One region of the Sanguibacter sp. Z41_6 genome, then DNA from elsewhere that is predicted to be linked to it. Evidence: riboswitches for the same ligand, from Rfam matches in the RefSeq annotation. Region 1 holds a riboswitch; the other holds the start of a gene.

The links. Region 1 has a riboswitch for S-adenosylmethionine ahead of AC54T1_RS01220 (aminotransferase class V-fold PLP-dependent enzyme). Riboswitches for the same ligand answer to the same signal wherever they lie in the genome.
Region 2: it holds a riboswitch for S-adenosylmethionine, as region 1 does, so the genes downstream of both, AC54T1_RS03575 (methylenetetrahydrofolate reductase) here and AC54T1_RS01220 (aminotransferase class V-fold PLP-dependent enzyme) in region 1, are expected to answer to the same signal.

Annotation. Positions count from the first base shown of each region.
Region 1 covers NZ_JCAQIF010000001.1:264,044-268,441, reverse strand. The annotation lists gene AC54T1_RS01240 (pyridoxamine 5'-phosphate oxidase family protein) at 1-271, shown strand, start outside; gene AC54T1_RS01235 (HAD family hydrolase) at 186-527, shown strand; gene AC54T1_RS01230 (O-succinylhomoserine sulfhydrylase) at 475-1,695, opposite strand; gene AC54T1_RS01225 (rhodanese-like domain-containing protein) at 1,692-2,126, opposite strand; SAM riboswitch class IV at 2,234-2,347, shown strand; gene AC54T1_RS01220 (aminotransferase class V-fold PLP-dependent enzyme) at 2,396-3,808, shown strand; gene AC54T1_RS01215 (tetratricopeptide repeat protein) at 3,864-4,398, opposite strand, start outside.
Region 2 covers NZ_JCAQIF010000001.1:763,550-767,947, reverse strand. The annotation lists gene AC54T1_RS03595 (NAD-dependent epimerase/dehydratase family protein) at 1-207, shown strand, start outside; gene AC54T1_RS03590 (PH domain-containing protein) at 298-837, shown strand; gene AC54T1_RS03585 (DUF2238 domain-containing protein) at 876-1,484, shown strand; gene AC54T1_RS03580 (glycosyltransferase family 2 protein) at 1,481-2,224, shown strand; SAM riboswitch class I at 2,282-2,386, shown strand; gene AC54T1_RS03575 (methylenetetrahydrofolate reductase) at 2,393-3,466, shown strand; gene metE (5-methyltetrahydropteroyltriglutamate--homocysteine S-methyltransferase) at 3,477-4,398, shown strand, end outside.

The DNA.
Region 1 (4,398 bases):
CTTCGCGACGAGCACCGCGTGGCTCTCCGTGTCCGGGCCGGCGGAGGTCGTCACGGACCCGCTCCAGATCGAGGCGCACTGGAGCCGGTCCGCTCAGGCATGGTTCCCTGACGGGCCGTTGTCACCGGGTGTCGCTCTCGTCGTCGTGCACGGGGAGACGGCCGAGTACTGGAAGGGGCCGGGCCGTGTCGCGACGGTGCTCAGCCTGCTCAAGGCGAAGAGGAAGGGTGAGCGCTACGACGGTGGCGAGAACGAGACCGTCCACCTCTGACGGGGCCGTGGCGCCGGAGCGTCACGCTCGAGCGGTGACCCAGTCCCGGAGCCCGGACGCGCTCGGGGTCGCGCCGGCGGACTGCGTGATGGTCGGTGACAGTGCCGCCACCGACGTCGAGGGCGCGCTCGCGGCAGGGTGGGACGCGGTGTGGCTCGACCGGCACCGTTCAGTGCTGGCTGCGCACCGGCGCTATCCCGTCATCAGGTCGCTCGTCGAGCTTCCCGCCCGAGTGCGCGCTCGATGTCCTCGATGAGGTCGAGCGGGTCCTCGAGGCCGACGCTCAGGCGCACGGTCGTCTCCGCGATGCCGACGGCGGCGCGCCCCTCGGGGCCGAGCCGCCGGTGCGTCGTCGTCGCAGGGTGCGTGATGAGGGACTTCGCGTCGCCGAGGTTGTTGGAGATGTCGACGATCTCGAGCGCGTCGAGGAACGCGAACGCGCGCTTCTTGGCGGTGTCCGCATCGGTGCCCTCAGGCACCTCGAGGTCGAACGTCACGACCGTGCCGCCACCGGTCTGCTGCTTCCGGGCGAGCTCGTACTGCGGGTGCGACGGCAGGAACGGGTAGCGCACCCGGCTGATCCCGGGCAGGGTCTCGAGGTGCTCGGCGATGCGCAGCGCCGCGGCGGTCTGGGCATGGACCCGCAGGCTCAGGGTCTCGAGTCCTTTGAGCAGCACCCATGCGTTGAACGGGCTGAGGGACGGCCCGGTGTTGCGGATGAACTTCTGCACCGGCCCGTCGATGTACTCCTTCGAGCCGAGGATCGCGCCGCCGAGGACGCGGCCCTGTCCGTCGATGTGCTTCGTGGCGGAGTAGACGACGACGTCGGCGCCGAGCTCGAACGGCCGCTGCAGCACGGGCGTCGCGAACACGTTGTCGAGCACGACGACGGCTCCCGCGGCGTGGGCCAGCTCGCACACGGCCGCGACGTCGACGATGTCCTGCATGGGGTTGGACGGCGTCTCGAAGAAGACGACGTCCGCCGGGGTGGACAGCGCCGCCTGCCACTGGTCGAGCTCGTGGGCGTCGACGTAGTCGACCGTGATGCCCCAGCCGGCGAAGATCTCGTCGAAGATCACGACGGTGGACCCGAAGAGGGCGCGGGCGGACACGATCCGCGATCCCGAGGTCACGAGCGCCGCGAGGGACGTGAACACCGCGGACATGCCCGTCGCCGTCGCGTAGCAGGCCTCGGCGCCGTCGAGCAGGCGCAGGCGCTCCTCGAACATGTGGACCGTGGGGTTGCCGTAGCGGGAGTAGATGAAGTGGTCGACGTCGCCCGCGAAGGCCGCCTCGGCCTCGGCGCCGCTGGCGTAGACGAATCCCTGGGTGAGGAAGAGCGGCTCGGACGTCTCCTCGAAGTTGCTCCGGACCTGCCCGCCGCGCACGGCGAGCGTCGCGGGACGGAGGTCACGGTCGGTCATGACGGTTCCCCGGTGTACGTCGTCGCGGGCAGACCGCGGCGCACCCAGCCGTTGACGGTCCGCTGACCGTAGGCGTCGGTGTCACCCTCGAATCCCTCGAGGACGTTGTACGACGGTCTGAACCCCGCCTCGGTGGCCCGGGTCGCGGCAGCGACGGAGCGGTGGCCGGAGCGGCACAGGAAGACCACCGGGCGCCCGTCGCCCGGCTCCACACCGACGGCCGCGAGCTCGGCGAGGAAGTCCTCGTTGGGTCCGGCCGGGGTCACCCACTGGACGAACGCGACCTCTCGGTCACCGGGGAGCTCGCTCACGTCGGGCACGCCGATCTGGCGCCACTCACCCTCGGTGCGGACGTCGACGAGGACGGCGGCGGGGTTCTCCGCGAGGAGCGCCCAGGCATCGTGGGGTGTGAGGTCTCCGGCGTAGGTCATGGTCGAGGATCACCCGCGACCCCCGCCGTGAGACAGCCCGTCCAGGATGTAAGACAAATGGGGCTCGCGCGTTGACACGTCCTGAGGCGTTCCGGATCCTTGAGACAGGTCACGAGTGCCAGCAGACAGCCCCGGCTTGCTGGCCGGCAACCCTCCTTCCGCGGTGGGGTGCCCCGGGTGAAGACCTGGCCGACGTCGCCCGACGTCGGCAAGCGCGGGGTCTGGTCGTCGTCATCGCTGGTCCCCCAGGAGTTTTCCGGAGGACCACCATGTCGATCGCCACCACAGGATGTCTGCCCGTCGTCGGGTCCGAGACGCGCGTGCCGCTCGTCGACGGCCGGACCGTCGCGTACGCGAACCTCGACTGCGCCGCCAGCGCGCCGGCGCTGCGCGCCGTCGCCGACCGGGTCGCCGAGGTGCTCCCGCTGTACGCGAGCGTGCACCGCGGTGCCGGGTACCTCTCCCAGGTCTCCACCGCCCTCTACGAGTCGGCCCGCCGGACCATCGGCGAGTTCGTCGGCGCCCGCGAGGACGACGTCACGATCATCACGCGCAACACGACCGACTCCCTCAACCTGCTCGCCGGTTGTGTCCCGACGGACGAGTCCGGGACGCCCGGGCGCGTCCTCGTCCTCGACGTCGAGCACCACGCCAACCTCCTGCCGTGGCAGCGCAGCGCCGGGGGCGCGACCGTCCTCACGGGCGAGTCGTCCGTCGCCGCGACGCTCGAGGCGTTGCGCGCCGAGCTCGCTGCCACGCACTATGCGCTCGTCGCCGTCACCGGTGCCTCGAACGTCACCGGTGAGTCGCTGCCGCTCACCGACCTCGTCCGGATCGCCCACGACGCCGGAGCGCGCGTCGCCCTCGACGGCGCCCAGCTCGTCCCGCACCGCCGCTTCTCGCTCGCGGAGACCGGCGTCGACTACGTCTCCTTCTCCGGGCACAAGACGTACGCGCCCTTCGGGTCCGGCGCGCTCGTCGGACGCCGCGACTGGCTCGACGCCGGTGAGCCGTACCTCGCCGGTGGTGGCGCCGTGCGGCAGGTGGGCCTCGTCGACGTCGAGTGGACGACGGCGCCCGCCCGGCACGAGGCCGGCTCGCCCAACGTCGTCGGCGCCGTCGCGCTCGCGGCGGCCTGCGACGCCCTCGCGTCGGTCCCCGCAGCGGAGCTCGAGGCGCACGAGGCGATCCTGCGCGACCGCCTCGTCACCGGCCTCGGAGCGATCCCGGGCGTCGAGGTCGTGCGTGCCTGGGCCGACGCCGTCGACCCAGTGGGTGTCGTCACCTTCTCCGTCGTGGGACACGACCCCGGCCTCGTCGCGGCGTACCTGTCCGCCGAGCACGGCATCGGCGTGCGCGACGGTCGCTTCTGCGCACACCCGCTCCTGTCCCGCCTCGGGTACGACGCCGGAGCCATCCGCGCGAGCGTCGGCGTCGGGACGGTGCTCGAGGAGGTCGACCGGTTGGTCGGGGCGCTCGCGTCCTACCTCGCCGCCGGTCCGACCGTGCAGTACGAGGTCGTCGACGGCTGCTGGGCCGTCGTGGACGACCCTCGTCCGCTGCCGCAGGTGACCGGTCTCACCGGGCTGGTCGGGACGGCGGCCGCGACGCTCGGCGCGGGCGGGTCGGCGTGCGGTCCGGCGCCGGTGCAGGCGATCGTCGCCGAGCTCGCGAACGCCTGAACCCCGCGACCCGGTGACGCTCCCCGGTGACGCTTCCCGGTGACGCTGCGCGGTCCTAGAAGTCCGGGACCGTGATCGGTGGGATCCTCGGGAGCTCGATCGGCGGCACTGTCGTCGAGGGCTCGTGGAAACCGGGCGGGACCGTCACCGTCTCGCCCGAGGTGTCGCGCTCCTCGTCCCCCCAGGCCCGGGTGGCCTCCTGGAGGCGACCGAACGACGTCACGAGCAGAAGGACGAGCAGCACGGTGGCGGTCAGGGCGAGCACAGCGGCCTGGACACGGCGCCACCACCCGGCCTGGTTCCAGCGCTGAAGGACGGCAGCCTCGGCGGTCGCGGTGAGCGCGACGACGGCGACGATGACACCCAGGGCGGACCGGGCAGCGAGGTCCGCAGGTGGGCCGGCATCGGACAGTGCCACGAGCACGAACGGGACGAGCACGACCGGCGTCCACAGAGCTCGACCGGTCCGGTCGGTCACGAGCGTCGTCATGGCCGGGGCTGCCCACCGCGCGTCGGGCGCCGTCCCCTCAGCCTCCACGCTCGCCGCGGCGACCTCGTCGATGCTCCGCGCGCGTCGCACCTCGTACGAG
Region 2 (4,398 bases), 500 kb from region 1:
CTCCCCGCCCCCGGGCGGAACCTCACCGCGGCCGAGGCGCGCGCCGTCCTGCCCACGGAGCAGGTCAGCGACCACCAGCTCGCCCTGCTCACGCAGGACCACTGGTACGACGCGGACCTCGTGTGGTCCCTCGTCGGCACGCCCCCGACCGAGGCGTTCCGGCTCACCGAGGCCCACCGACGCTGGTACGCCGCGGCGCTGAGCTGAGACCTGCGGCCAGGCCCTGCTCGGCCGTGGGCGCCGCGCGCGTCCGCACGTGTCCCGGGGCCTGAGCCCGCAGGTGGCAGGATGCTCGCCATGACCATCAGCCAGACGCTCGGCGAGGGCGAGCACGTCGTCCTCAACCTGCGCACGCACGCCAAAGCCCTGTTCCGTCCGGCTCTCGTGCTCGTGCTCGCCGTCGCGGCCGTGCTCGCGGCGCTGCTCCTCATCCCGGACAGCGACGCGCAGGGCTGGCTCCAGCTCGCCGTCGGCATCCTCGCGCTCGTCGCCGTCCTCGGCTGGGCGCTCGTGCCGTTCCTGCGGTGGGTGACCTCCCGCTACACCCTCACCAACCGTCGCCTCATCACCCGCAGCGGCATCCTCACGCGTACCGGCCGGGACATCCCGCTCTACCGCATCAACGACGTCACGTACGAGAAGGGGCTGCTCGACCGCATCCTCGGGTGCGGCACGCTCGTCATCTCCGACGCGACCGACAAGGCCGGTGTCGTGCTCCACGACATCCCGAACATCGAGCGCGTCCACGTCCAGCTCGCCGACCTGCTCTTCGCCGCCGACGACGGCACGGACGACGGTGAGCGCCCGCCGGGTGAGCCGCGCCGCGTGAGGCGCTGAGCGCGGCAGCCCGCCCCCGTCGTCGCTAGTGTTGCCCGGTGATCACCGCCGAGGCCCTCAGACCGCGGACCAGCACCATCCTCGTCGCGGACGGGCTCCGGGCGGCCGGGGCGGTGAGCATCGTCGTCGCTGGCGTGTGGCTCGGGTTCGTCGGGGTCGCACTCTTCGCGCTCGTCCTCCTCGGCCTCGTCGTGCCGCGGGCCGTGGGGCTGCCCGGTCCGCTCGACCTGTCGAACGGCGTCGTCCTGCTCGCTGCGGGGTGGATCAGCGCCTTCGACCTGTACACGTCGGTCGGCTGGCTGGACCTCGCCGTGCACCTCGTCGCGAACGGCGTGCTCGCCGTGCTCCTCTACGAGCTGCTCGCCGCGGTCGGGGCGGTACCGCCGGCGCCGGGCCGGGCCGCGCCGGGTCCGGCCGCGCCGCCCGGCAGCACTGTCCTCCGGCGGCCGCGGCTCGGCATCGCCGTGACGACGACCGCGATCGGCATGCTGCTCGCCGTCCTGTGGGAGTTCGGCGAGTGGGCCGGCCACACCTTCGTCGAGGACACGATCAGCGTCGGGTACCAGGACACGCTCGGAGACCTCGCAGCCGGCGGGCTGGGCTCCCTGCTCGCGGGCATCCTGCTCGCACGGGCGCCCCGCCGGTGAGCCTGCGGCTGTCCGTCGTCATCCCGTGCAAGGACGATGCGGAGCTCCTCGCCCGCTGCCTCGAGGCCCTGGCGCGCCAGACGCACCTCGCGGACGAGATCGTCGTCGTCGACAACGCGTCGTCGGACGACAGCGCGGACGTGGCACGGGCTGCAGGCGCTCGCGTCGTCGTCGAGCCCGCCCCCGGGATCCCCGCCGCCGCGTCCGCGGGGTACGACGCCGCGACCGGTGACGTCATCGCCCGGTGCGACGCGGACACGCTGCCGCCGGTCGACTGGTTGGAGCGGGTGCACGCGGCGTTCGTCGACGACCCGCGCCTCGGTGCGCTCACCGGGGCGGGGACGTTCTACGACCTCCCTGGCCTGCGCGGGGTCGCAGCGCGGACCTTCTACATGCGCGGGTACTACTGGGGCATGCACGCCGCCCTCGCCGGGGTGCCGCTGTGGGGATCCAACATGGCGCTGCGCCGGCAGACGTGGGCGCAGGTGAGCGACCAGGTGCACCGCGACGACCCGCTCGTGCACGACGACACCGACCTGAGCTTCCAGCTCCACCCGTCTGTCCGCGTGCGGTACGACCGCGACCTCGTCGTCGGGGTCTCGGGGCGGACCTTCGCCTCCCCCGGGAGCCTGGCACGGCGTTTCCGCTGGGCGTTCCGCACCCTTGCCGTGAACTGGCGGGTCGCCCCGCCGTGGACCCGATGGTCCCGCCGCCTCGCGTCCCAGGACCGACCCACCTGACGTCTCAGCGGATGGACAGTCCTGGACCAGCTGGTGGATGCCGACCTACAGTGGCGACAACCATCCAGAGCGGTCGAGAGTCCTGGCTCGTCGACGCCGCAGCAACCCCCCACAATGGAAGCCTCCTGAGGGTGCGGGTGCTAACGCCAGGTCCGATGGAGATCACCCATGACGGCTTCCGCAGCAGTACCCCCGGCGCACCGCGGTGCGCCCCACGAACGACCCCGGGTCGAGCGACCCACCGTGTCGTTCGAGATCATGCCCCCGCGCAACCCCGACGCGGCACCGAAGTTCTGGGCCACGGCCGAGCGCCTCGTCTCTGCGCGCCCCGACTTCATCTCCGTCACCTACGGCGCCGCCGGCGGTGACCGGGCCACGGCGCGCGCCGTGGTGAGCCGACTCATCCGCGAGACTCCCGTGCTGCCCATCGCACACCTCACGTGCGTGGGGGCGTCCCGGGACAACGTGGCCGAGGTCATCGACGAGTTCCTCGCCGAGGGCGTGCGCAGCTTCCTCGCGCTCCGGGGAGACCCCCCGCGCGACCAGCCCGACTGGCGCCCCAGCCCCGACGGCGTCAACTCCTCGGACGAGCTCGTCGCGCTGCTGCGCGAGGTCGAGGCCTCGCGCTGCGCCGCGGACCCCTCCACCGCGCTGCGGTCCGCCGCGCAGCCGCTGACCATCGCCGTCGCGGCGTTCCCCGGGGGGAACCTCGCCGCAGGGACGAGCCGCGAGCAGGAGGTCCAGCGGCTGCTCGAGAAGCAGCGGGCAGGCGCCGACTTCGCGATGACCCAGCTCTTCTACGAGCCGAGCACGTACATCGACTTCGTGGACGCCGCCCGCAGCGCGGGCGTCACGCTCCCGATCCTCGCGGGGATCCTGCCCATGACCGACCCAGCGCGGCTCGCCCGTGTCGAGACCCTCACCGGCGTCCCCGCCCCGGCAGCCGTCGTCCGCGACCTCGAGAAGGTCAGCGACCCGGCACGCCGCCACACTCTCGGCATCCGCGCCACCGTGGACCTCGCGGACGCCGTCCTCGCAGCCGGAGCCCCGGGCCTGCACATCTACACGTTCAACAAGCACGAAGCCGCACTAGACCTGCTCGAGGGCGTACACCTCGGCGGCGGGCACAGCACCGGAGACGCCTCCGGTGCCGGCTCGGACCTGGCCAGCGGGCCGTGGGTCGGCGCATCCATAGCAGCACTCCACCCGCCTGCGACCCCGGTCGCCGCGCAGAACTCCTAGGGATGACCCCATGACGCACCACGAGCACACCCATGCCCAGAACCGGACGACAAGCCGGACACAACCGACCATTCCCGCCCCGTTCCCGGCGGCAACCATCCTCGGCTACCCGAGGATCGGCCCGCGCCGCGAGCTGAAGAAGGCCGTCGAGGCCTTCTGGGCCGGACGCACCGACGTCGACACCCTCGAGGCGACCGCCGCGGCCCTGCGCAAGCGGACCCGGGACCGCCTCGTCGAGCTCGGCCTGCCCGCCGCAGGAGGCGCCGTCCCCGGCTCGTTCTCCTTCTACGACCAGGTGCTCGACGCCGCCACGACCGTCGGCGCCGTCCCCGCGCGGTTCGCAGGGCTCGCCGACGCCGACGGCCGGCTCGACCTCGCCGGCTACTTCACCGTCGCGCGCGGCGCCGGGGACGACGCTCCCCTCGAGATGACGAAGTGGTTCGACACGAACTACCACTACCTCGTCCCCGAGATCGGCCCGGACACGACGTTCCGGTACGCCAGCGACCGGATCGTCGCCGAGTTCACCGAGGCTCTCGCCGACGGCGTGAGCACCCGTCCCGTGATCGTCGGACCGGTGACGTTCCTCCTCCTGAGCAAGGCGGCCGACGACGCACCCGCCGGGTTCCGGCCGCTGTCGCGGCTCGCCGACCTGCTCCCGGTCTACGCCGAGCTGCTCCGCGCGCTCGCCGCGGCCGGTGCGCAGTGGGTGCAGCTCGACGAGCCGGGCCTCGTCACGGACACGATCGACGTGCCGCTCGTCGACGCCCAGCGCGCCCTCGCCGAGGCCTACCGTGTGCTGGGGACCGGGCTGGCACGCCCCGAGCGACCCGCGCTCCTCGTCGCCGCGCCGTACGGGGACCTCCTGGACGCGCTGCCCATCCTCGCCGCGAGCGACGTCGACGCCCTCGCGGTCGACCTCGTGAAGGGCG